4 regions of the Massilia niabensis genome follow, and region 1 is predicted to be linked to each of the others. Evidence: predicted binding sites of a transcription regulator. Region 1 holds the regulator's gene; each other region holds the start of a gene.
What was found. The regulator sigma-54, encoded in region 1, starts transcription at its own class of promoters, with help from an activator protein. The targets are predictions, from matches to a motif close to TGGCANGNAANCTGCTTT.
Positions count from the first base shown of each region.

Region 1 (2,201 bases):
GCAGGTCGATCGCGGCATACAGGTCTTGCGCCACACTTTCCACGTGCACCATCTTGCCGGAAAGGCGCAGGTTGATCTCGGCTTTCTGCCTTTTGTCTTTTTCAGTGAGGTTATCGATGGCGAGGATGACGTGGGAGTCGATCACTTGATCGAAATGGCGCGTGATGCGTTCCAGCTTGTTCTGTACGTATTCACGGATGGCAGGGGTAACGTCGAGGTGGTGACCGCTGATAGTGAGATTCATACACACTCCTTTGAAAAAGAAACGGCTGACGCAGCACGCTTGGGTCGCGCATGGCTGCCGTTGTTACAAGGATTTGCGGAGACTGACCGGAGGGATCTTGAGGGCCTCACGATATTTTGCAACCGTGCGGCGCGCGATGACCATGCCTTGTTCACCGAGCATTTCCGCGATCTTGCTGTCGGATAATGGGTTCCTGGGGTCCTCTGCTCCTGTCAGTTGCGCAATGAGCGCCCGGATCGCCGTCGAAGAGGCTTCGCCCCCCGCTTCGGTGGCGACGTGGCTTCCGAAGAAATACTTCAGCTCAAACATGCCGTGCGGGGTCAGCATGAATTTCTGAGTTGTCACGCGAGAAATCGTGCTCTCGTGTAGGCCTAGTGTATCAGCAATCTCGCGGAGCACAAGGGGACGCATGGCAACCGCGCCATGGCTGAAAAAGTTGCGCTGACGCTCGACGATGGCCTGCGAAACGCGCAGGATCGTGTCGAAACGCTGGCGCATATTTTTAATTAACCACTTCGCTTCCTGCAGTTGCGCGCTCATCTGGCCTTCGCCCTTGCCCTGCTTGAGCAGGGCCGCGTAGACGTTGTTCACGCGCAGGCGCGGCATGACTTCGTGGTTCAGCATTACGCTCCAGCCGGACCCGGTCTTGCGGACAATAACGTCCGGAACCACGTAGTCCGAGGTGCTCGACGCAAAGGCCGCGCCCGGGTGCGGATTGCACTGGCGGATCACGGCTTGCGCTTCGCGCAGGTCTTCGTCGTCGCAGTCGAGCGCCTTTTTCAGCTTGTTGAATTCGCGCTGGGCGAACCAGGTCAGATAGCCCTCGACGATTTTCAGGGCCATGCGCCGGGTCACCAGCGGCACGCCCGGCATCTGCCGGATCTGCAGCGCCAGGCACTCGCTGGCGCTGCGTGCGCCGACGCCGACCGGATCGAGGCTTTGCACCAGCGCCAGCGCGCAGCGCAGCTCGTCCATATCGACTTCCAGCTCTTCGGGCAGGCGCGCGTGGATCTCGTCGAGCTGCTCTTCCAGGTAGCCGTTGTCGTCGATGGCGTCGATCACCAGTTCGGCCAGCGCGCGGTCGCGCGTACTCGCACCCGTTACCCGGATCTGTTCCGACAGGTGCTCGCGCAGCGTCACGCCAATGGCGCCCAGCTGCGGCCGGCCATCGTCGTCGCCGTCGCTGCCGGATGCACGCGGCGCGTCGCCCCAGTCGGCATCGGCCTCGCCGCGCTCGACATCGCCGCCGTTGGCATCGAGCGCCTCGCCAGCCTCCCCTGGAGCGGCTGGCTCGTCCCCGTTCGGCGCCGGCGCATCGGGCTGCTGGACGGGCGAATCGTTGATGGCGCCGTCAGCCAGCAGGCGCACGGAATTGTCGAGCGGGTCGTCGATCCGCTCGAGCAGCGGGTTATCGGAGAGGATCTGCTCGATCTCCTGGTGCAGTTCGAGCGTGGACAGCTGCAGCAGGCGGATCGACTGCTGTAGCTGTGGCGTCAGCGCCAGGTGCTGCGAAGTCCGGAGTTGCAGGGATTGTTTCATGATGCCGCTTGGTTCTTCGTTTTAACTACATGCGGAAGTGTTCGCCGAGGTAGACGCGTCGTACCGACTCGTCGGCGATGATGTCGTCAGGGCGGCCCGAGGCCAGCACGGCGCCCTGGTTGATGATATAGGCGCGGTCACAGATGCCAAGCGTCTCGCGCACATTGTGGTCGGTGATCAGGACGCCGATGCCGCGCTCCTTCAGGAAGCGCACGATGCGCTGGATCTCGATCACGGCAATCGGGTCGACCCCGGCAAACGGTTCGTCGAGCAGCACGAAACGCGGGTTGGTGGCGAGCGCGCGCGCGATCTCGACCCGGCGCCGCTCGCCGCCCGACAGCGACAGCGCCTGGTTCTCGCGCAGCTTCTCGATCTGCAGTTCGGCCAGCAGGGAGTCGAGCCGCTCGTTGATCGCGGC
Region 1 covers NZ_JBHSMU010000008.1:88,955-91,155, reverse strand. The annotation lists gene hpf (ribosome hibernation-promoting factor, HPF/YfiA family) at 1-244, opposite strand, end outside; gene ACFPN5_RS07345 (RNA polymerase factor sigma-54) at 308-1,783, opposite strand; gene lptB (LPS export ABC transporter ATP-binding protein) at 1,809-2,201, opposite strand, start outside.

Region 2 (2,201 bases), on a different contig from region 1:
CATGGCATCTCCCGAACCTGACTCAGGGCGCCGGGGCTTTCGCCGGCGGCACCGGGTTCATTTCCTGCGACCAGACGACCGCCGCGATTTTCCAGCCGCTCTCGGTGCGCACCATCTGCCAGCTTTCCTTGCCCCAGTTCTCCCTGTAATCACCGAACATGAAGCTATAGTCGAACCAGACCTGGGCGACTTCGCCGTCGCTGTCGATGCGCACATTCGAGAAGGTCTCTTCCATCCGTACCTTTTCCTTCACGATCATATCGATGAACTTGCGCGGGCTGCTGCTGAAACTCTTCTTCGGGCGCGGCAGCTTGGGATCGGGCCGGGTGGCGTAAAGCCGTTCGATGCTCGCATCCGTCGTGACCCCGGCCCAGGTGATGTCTTCTTTCAGGAACAGCTTCAGGAAGGTGTCCTGGTCCTTGTCGATGATCGCCTTGCGGAAGGTCTCGATGACGCGTTCGATCTCCTGTTTGCCGGCGGCGTCCTGGGCAAGGGCCGGTTGGGGAGCTGCTAGCAGCAGGGCGAGGGAAAGGCAGGCGGCGGCGAATGGCTTCATCATGTCTCCTGAGGGGAAACATGAGTATAGGAAATAGAAAGGTGAACAGGTTCACCAAATGTAACGACGCGGATGCGCAGCGCACAATAAAAAAAGCGGCGCCTCCGGGCCGCTAGCGCCCATCTGGGGTCGTTGCCTGGCCGCACCGGAATAAATCGGAATTCTTTACACTTGGCTCATCAAAAATTTAACAATTTACACAAGCGCTTGATTATAAAGAACAATTTATTCCTGGCACGCATCGTGCATATAGTCCAGTACTCGGCTGAATTGCCTTCCTACTGTAAAGATTACGAATCATGAAATTTCTGAAAAAACTTGCTTGCGCCGCAGCTGTTGCAGTTTCCTTCGCTGGCGCCGCTAGCGCTGAAGTCGTGCTGAACGACTGGGTCTTCAATCCAGCCGGCACCGGTTTCACGAGCGGCCAAGTCGTCAACGAATACCTGGACGTGAACGGCAACGCCTTCATCCAGCTGACCCCGACCGGCACAAACAGCTTCTCGTTCACCGAACATGCTGTCTTCAACATTGTCCAGGCTGACAGCAACGGCCAGCTGTTCCCAGTGAACTTCCCAGGCGGCAACATCAGCGCAACCTTCGAAGCCACCGGCACCGGCAACTTCGGCGGCGCGTTCAGCTTCAGCAGCGGCACCATTCGCCTGTACCAGAACCCGACCAACGGCCAGTACGGCACCACCACCGGTGTCTATGGCGCGAACCTGGGCGAAGAAATCGCCATGTTCAACGTGCTCGCTGGCGGCGGCGGTAACGTCGATGCAAGCGGCTCGCCAATCAACAACGGCCAAGTGACCGTGCTGGCAAAAGCGGAAGCTGGCGCCCTGGATGCAGGCTACTTCTTCCGTGCAAACGGTGAAGACCTGTCGATGGATGCGGTTCTTGCCTTTGCCTTCACCAACGCGAACACCGTTGGCGAGCCAACCAACCGCCTGGTGAGCGAAGTGGCTTGCCAATACGCTGGCTTCACCGGCAACGGCTGCAACGGTACCGCCTACAGCAACACCCCTGGCGCATTCTTCGTCTCGAACAATGGCCAGTTCAAGCTGGCTGAAGTGCCTGAGCCGGGTTCGCTGGCCCTGTTCGGTATCGCACTGCTGGGCGCCGGCGTCGTCAGCCGCAAGCGCGCCAAGAAGGCGTAATTGCCTCCTGCACGCAGCTTGGCCGGTTGAAAAAGCCGGCTTGCTCTGATTAATGCCAGTCAACTATGCTGACTGGCATTTTTTATTGGTGGGGGCGCATAAAAAAAGCGGCGCCGAGGCGCCGCTTCTTCATGGAGCTGAATCAGCTCAGGTATTGTTCACCACCAGCCGCGGCTCGCCCGCCGCGCCGAAGCGTGCACGGATCGAGGCCGCGATGCCCTTGGCGTCCAGGCCGACGGAGGCGAGCAGCGCCGCTGGGTCGCCCTGGTCGATGAACTTGTCGGGCAGGCCCAGGATCAGCAACGGCTTGACGATGCCGGCGCCTGCCATCGCCTCGGCCACTGCCGCACCGGCGCCGCCCATGGTTGCGCCCTCTTCCACCGTCACGAAGCAGTCGTGGTCCTGTGCCAGGCGCTTGACCAGCTCGACGTCGAGCGGCTTCACGAAGCGCATGTTGGCGACCGTGGCGTTCAGGTCGGCGCCCGCGC
Region 2 covers NZ_JBHSMU010000003.1:391,679-393,879, forward strand. The annotation lists gene ACFPN5_RS01890 (hypothetical protein) at 1-3, opposite strand, end outside; gene ACFPN5_RS01895 (hypothetical protein) at 23-559, opposite strand; gene pepA (flocculation-associated PEP-CTERM protein PepA) at 856-1,713, shown strand; gene dxs (1-deoxy-D-xylulose-5-phosphate synthase) at 1,861-2,201, opposite strand, start outside.
Region 2: pepA (flocculation-associated PEP-CTERM protein PepA) is a predicted target of sigma-54. The motif match lies at 789-806, and genes of this name have one in related genera.

Region 3 (2,201 bases), on a different contig from region 1:
CCGCCTGGCACCATCGACACGGTCTTGCCGGACAGGACGAATGGGCGCAGGTCGATATGGCGCGGCGCGATACCCGATTCGACGTACGTGGGGCAGGCCGACAAGGCTAGCGTGGGCTGGGCGATGTAGCCTTCCGGATTGGCCAGCAAGCGCTGGCGGAAAGTCTCAATCTCGGCATGCGTCGATGCGGGCCCGACCAGCATGCCGTAACCGCCAGCGCCGTGCACTTCCTTGACCACCAGCGCGGGCAGGTTTGCCAGGGTGTACTCGAGCTCTTCTTTTTTCCTGCACTGGTAGGTCGGCACGTTTTTGAGGATCGGTTTCTCGCCCAGGTAGAACTCGATCATGTCCGGCACGAACGGATAGATTGACTTGTCGTCGGCAACGCCGGTGCCAATGGCATTCGCCAAGCCAACCCGGCCGGCACGTACGGCGTCGAAAAGCCCCGGCACGCCCAGCGTCGACTCCGGGCGGAACGCTTGCGGGTCCAGGTAGTCGTCGTCGATACGGCGATAAATGACATCGACGCGCCTCGGGCCGCGCGTGGTGCGCATGTACACGGTATCGTCGCTGACGTACAGGTCCTGCCCCAGCACCAGCGCCACGCCCATTTGCTGTGCCAGGAAAGCATGCTCGAAGTAAGCCGAATTGTGCATCCCGGGCGTAAGCACGACCACGGTCGGGTCATCAACGTCCTGTGGCGCCACGCTGCGCAAATTGTCGAGCAGCAGGTCGGGATAATGGTCGACCGGCGCTACACGGTTACTCGCGAATAATGCGGGGAACAAGCGCATCATCATCTTGCGATTTTCCAGCATGTACGAAACGCCAGAGGGCACGCGCAAGTTGTCTTCCAGTACGTAGAACTCGCCCTCGCCTGCCCGCACGATATCGACCCCGGCAACGTGGGCATAGATATTGGATGGAACCTTGATGCCGCTCATGGCGGGCCGGTACTGCGCATTATTCAAAATCTGTTCACGCGGAATGACACCCGCCTTCAGGATGTCCTGGTCATGGTAGACATCATGGAGGAAGCGGTTCAGCGCAGTGACACGTTGGACCAGGCCTGCTTGCAGCCGGGCCCACTCGGCGGCATTGATCACGCGAGGAATGATATCGAACGGAATCAAGCGCTCCTTTCCGGCATTGTCGCCATACACAGCGAAGGTAATCCCGACGCGTTGGAAGTTCAGCTCGGCTTCCTCCCTCTTCTGTTCGATCAGATGGGGCACTTGTTGCGAAAGCCATTTAGCGAACGCACTGTAGTGAGGCCGCGCGGTTGCCGTAGTGGAATACATTTCGTCATAAAAGTTCGGCATCAGTTCCTCCTGTGCCAGAATACTAACAAGAAACGTGCCAGGCCTGTGGTCCGAATAACAAGTCAATCGAAGCTCAGGTATGAATCATGCTTAAATAGATAATATTGCGTCCATTTAATTGTGTTCCTGTAACTGGAACCATTCTGAGTGCGCTGATCAGGCCTGCATCGATCAGGCCACATCGAAAGGCACTACCACATGGCTATCCGTATCGCGCTTCATCACAAGACCAGTTACCATTATGACCGGCAGGTCGCCCTGTCCCCGCATGAAGTACGTCTGCGCCCTGCGCCCCATGCGCGTACCCCGATCCTGTCATATTCGCTGACGGTTCAGCCGAAAGACCACTTCATCAATTGGCAGCAAGACCCATACGGAAACTACATCGGCCGTTTCGTATTCCCAGAAAAAGCGGACACGCTCGAATTCACGGTCGACCTGGTGGCAGACATGACCGTCATCAACCCGTTCGATTTCTTCGTTGAAAAATATGCTGAAACGTTTCCGTTCTCCTACCCGGAGCAACTGACGGCGGAACTAAGCGCTTACCTGCAAGTAGAGCCGTCGGGTCCGCGGTTGACCGAATGGGTGGCGGCAACACGCCGTGACCTGCTGGCGCACCCCATCGCGACAAATGACTTCCTTGTAGCCATCAACCAGCGTCTGCAGGGCAACATCGGGTACCTGCTGCGGATGGAGCCCGGCGTCCAGACCCCTGAAGAAACCTTGGAGAAGTGTTCCGGCTCGTGCCGTGACAGCGGCTGGCTGCTGGTGCATATCTTGCGGGAGCTGGGACTGGCTGCGCGCTTCGTGTCCGGCTATCTGATCCAGCTGCGTGCCGACCAGGAAGCGCTCGATGGCCCTAGCGGTGCAGCCGAA
Region 3 covers NZ_JBHSMU010000005.1:8,312-10,512, reverse strand. The annotation lists gene ACFPN5_RS05505 (circularly permuted type 2 ATP-grasp protein) at 1-1,322, opposite strand, end outside; gene ACFPN5_RS05500 (transglutaminase family protein) at 1,521-2,201, shown strand, end outside.
Region 3: ACFPN5_RS05505 (circularly permuted type 2 ATP-grasp protein) is a predicted target of sigma-54. The motif match lies at 1,345-1,362, and genes of this name have one in related genera.

Region 4 (2,201 bases), 100 kb from region 1:
ACCGGCGCGCGCTAGCCGGTATGACGACCTGCCTGCCCTGCAAGCGGCAGTCAGGCCTTGCGGCGACGCGCAGCGCCGAAAGCGAGGGCACCCATGCCCAACAGCAGCAGGGAGGCAGGCGCCGGCACTTCGACCGGTTCGGCCGGCTTCTCGAGCACCTCGCCAACCAGGTTGAGGGTCAGCTTGTAGCCCGAACCCAGCGTATTGGCGGCGTAAGCGACATCCGGTGCGACGTCGGCAAACACCATCTCATAAGTGCTGCCGAACTTGCCAACCGTACCATTGAGGAAAGAAACACTGTAGTCCTTGCTGTCACCCTCGTTCAACTTGCCGAAGGTCGACAGGTTGGTCGCGAACATGCCAGCGTCGCCGCTGCCGGAAAAGCTGGTCATGCTCAGGCCGACACGGTTACCCAGTGTGGCGCTGGCCAGGTTAAAGACCGAGAACGCGCGCTCCGCCACGCTATCGCCGAGGTAGACGGAGCCGAAGTCCAGGCTCAGGACGTTCGAGCCCGATGCATCGAACGACTGGGCCGCATGCTGCAGGTAGCTGTAGGTGGCATTGAGCGTGCCGGTCCAGTCGGCGGTGGTTGTGGTCGTGGCGACGTTGTTCGTATTGAAGGTATTCGTCAGGGTCCTGGCCGTCAGCGAGGTGGCAACATGGTCCACATTGACCGTGGCGCCAGGGCCGGCGGCCGCATAGGCATCCAGGTTCGCCGCATCCACCGACAGGTTCGACGCGACAGTGGAGGACGACCCGGGCAGGATGCAAGCGCTCTTCTGCTTGCCGACACAGTCGTCAGTAAGGGTGCGCGAAGCGCTGGCACCCGTGACCTTGCCTGGCATGACCAGTTGAATGGCGCTCGTGCCGGTGCCTGTCGCGCTGGAGTTGCTGCTGTTGCTACCGTCTGACGTGCCGCTGGTGGTGACATGTGTCGTATGGGTATAGGACGATTTGAGCGCGACATTCACACCGGTCAGCACGCCTTTTTTGCTGTCGAATGCCGCGAGCTGGGTCGTATGCATGAGGACATTGGTTTTGCGTGCCGCATCGTGCGCAGCCATACCGGGGTTCAGGCTATCGGTGACCGTATCCTTTGCAGTGAATCCCACGTCGCCAGTCGAAGTGATCAGTGCGGCATGGGCAAAGCCTGGCGTGGCCAGTGCGGTCACAGCGCTCAGTACCGCAAGTTGCATCGTATTCTTGAACATGTTATTCCCTAGGTTTTGTGACATCGTCACTATTTATATTAACAATCAGAAACTATAATTGTATATATGCAATTGATGTGCCAGCTTGCCTAAGTGCCTGAATATTTACATGTTTATTTAAGGAAACTATAATTATCCAACTCGCATGTAAAATTTCTCGACAGAAAATTCAATGCTAGAGACGTGTTCGCCTCGCGCCAAGCGCGGCGCACGCACGAAGCGTCAGGCTGAGATATGCTGCTCTCCAGACTAACCTCCGCTTTGCAGAGTCGTCATGCCAATGTTTCGTATTTTCCCGGTCCGCACCGGCGCGCTTGTCGCCTTGGCTGTCTCAGTTGCAGCCCTGCTAGCCACCCTGCCGGGCGTCGCGCATGCGCAAACCAATACCGGACTCATCGCCCTGATCAACGACTACCGCGCCGCGCCCGCGAGTTGCGAAGGACGCCGCCTGACGCCGGCGCCGGCCCTGCGTCCGAACGCCGCGTTGGCGCGGGTACGCGTCGGCGCCGGCACCTTCCCCGAGTCCGCCCTGGCAAACGTCGGCTATTACGCGGTCCATTCCGAGGTCATCCATGTCGGCGGGCCTCAGGACGCCGCGGCCGCGATGGAGGTGATCCGCCAGCCTTACTGCCGCGTGCTGCTCAATCCCGGGGCTGTCGACATCGGCGTTACCCGCCGCGGCGACGAATGGACGATCGTGCTGGCACGGCCGATGACGCCGCTGGCGCTGCCCGCACAGGAAGCGGTGGGCCGCCAGATCCTCGATGCCGTGAACCAGGCGCGCGCCAGGCCGCGCAACTGCGGCACGCGTGCCTTCGGGGCGGCAGCTCCCGTCGCCTGGAACGGCGCGCTCGCTGCCGCCGCAGTGGCGCACAGCCGCGACATGGCGACCAACCGCCATTTCGAGCACAAGGGAACGGACGGCAGCGAAGTCGGAGCGCGCGCCGAGCGCGCCGGCTACCGCTGGCGCCTGATCGGGGAAAACATCGC
Region 4 covers NZ_JBHSMU010000008.1:192,195-194,395, reverse strand. The annotation lists gene ACFPN5_RS07785 (LysR family transcriptional regulator) at 1-15, shown strand, start outside; gene ACFPN5_RS07780 (PEP-CTERM sorting domain-containing protein) at 51-1,211, opposite strand; gene ACFPN5_RS07775 (CAP domain-containing protein) at 1,486-2,201, shown strand, end outside.
Region 4: ACFPN5_RS07780 (PEP-CTERM sorting domain-containing protein) is a predicted target of sigma-54. The motif match lies at 1,277-1,294, and genes of this name have one in related genera.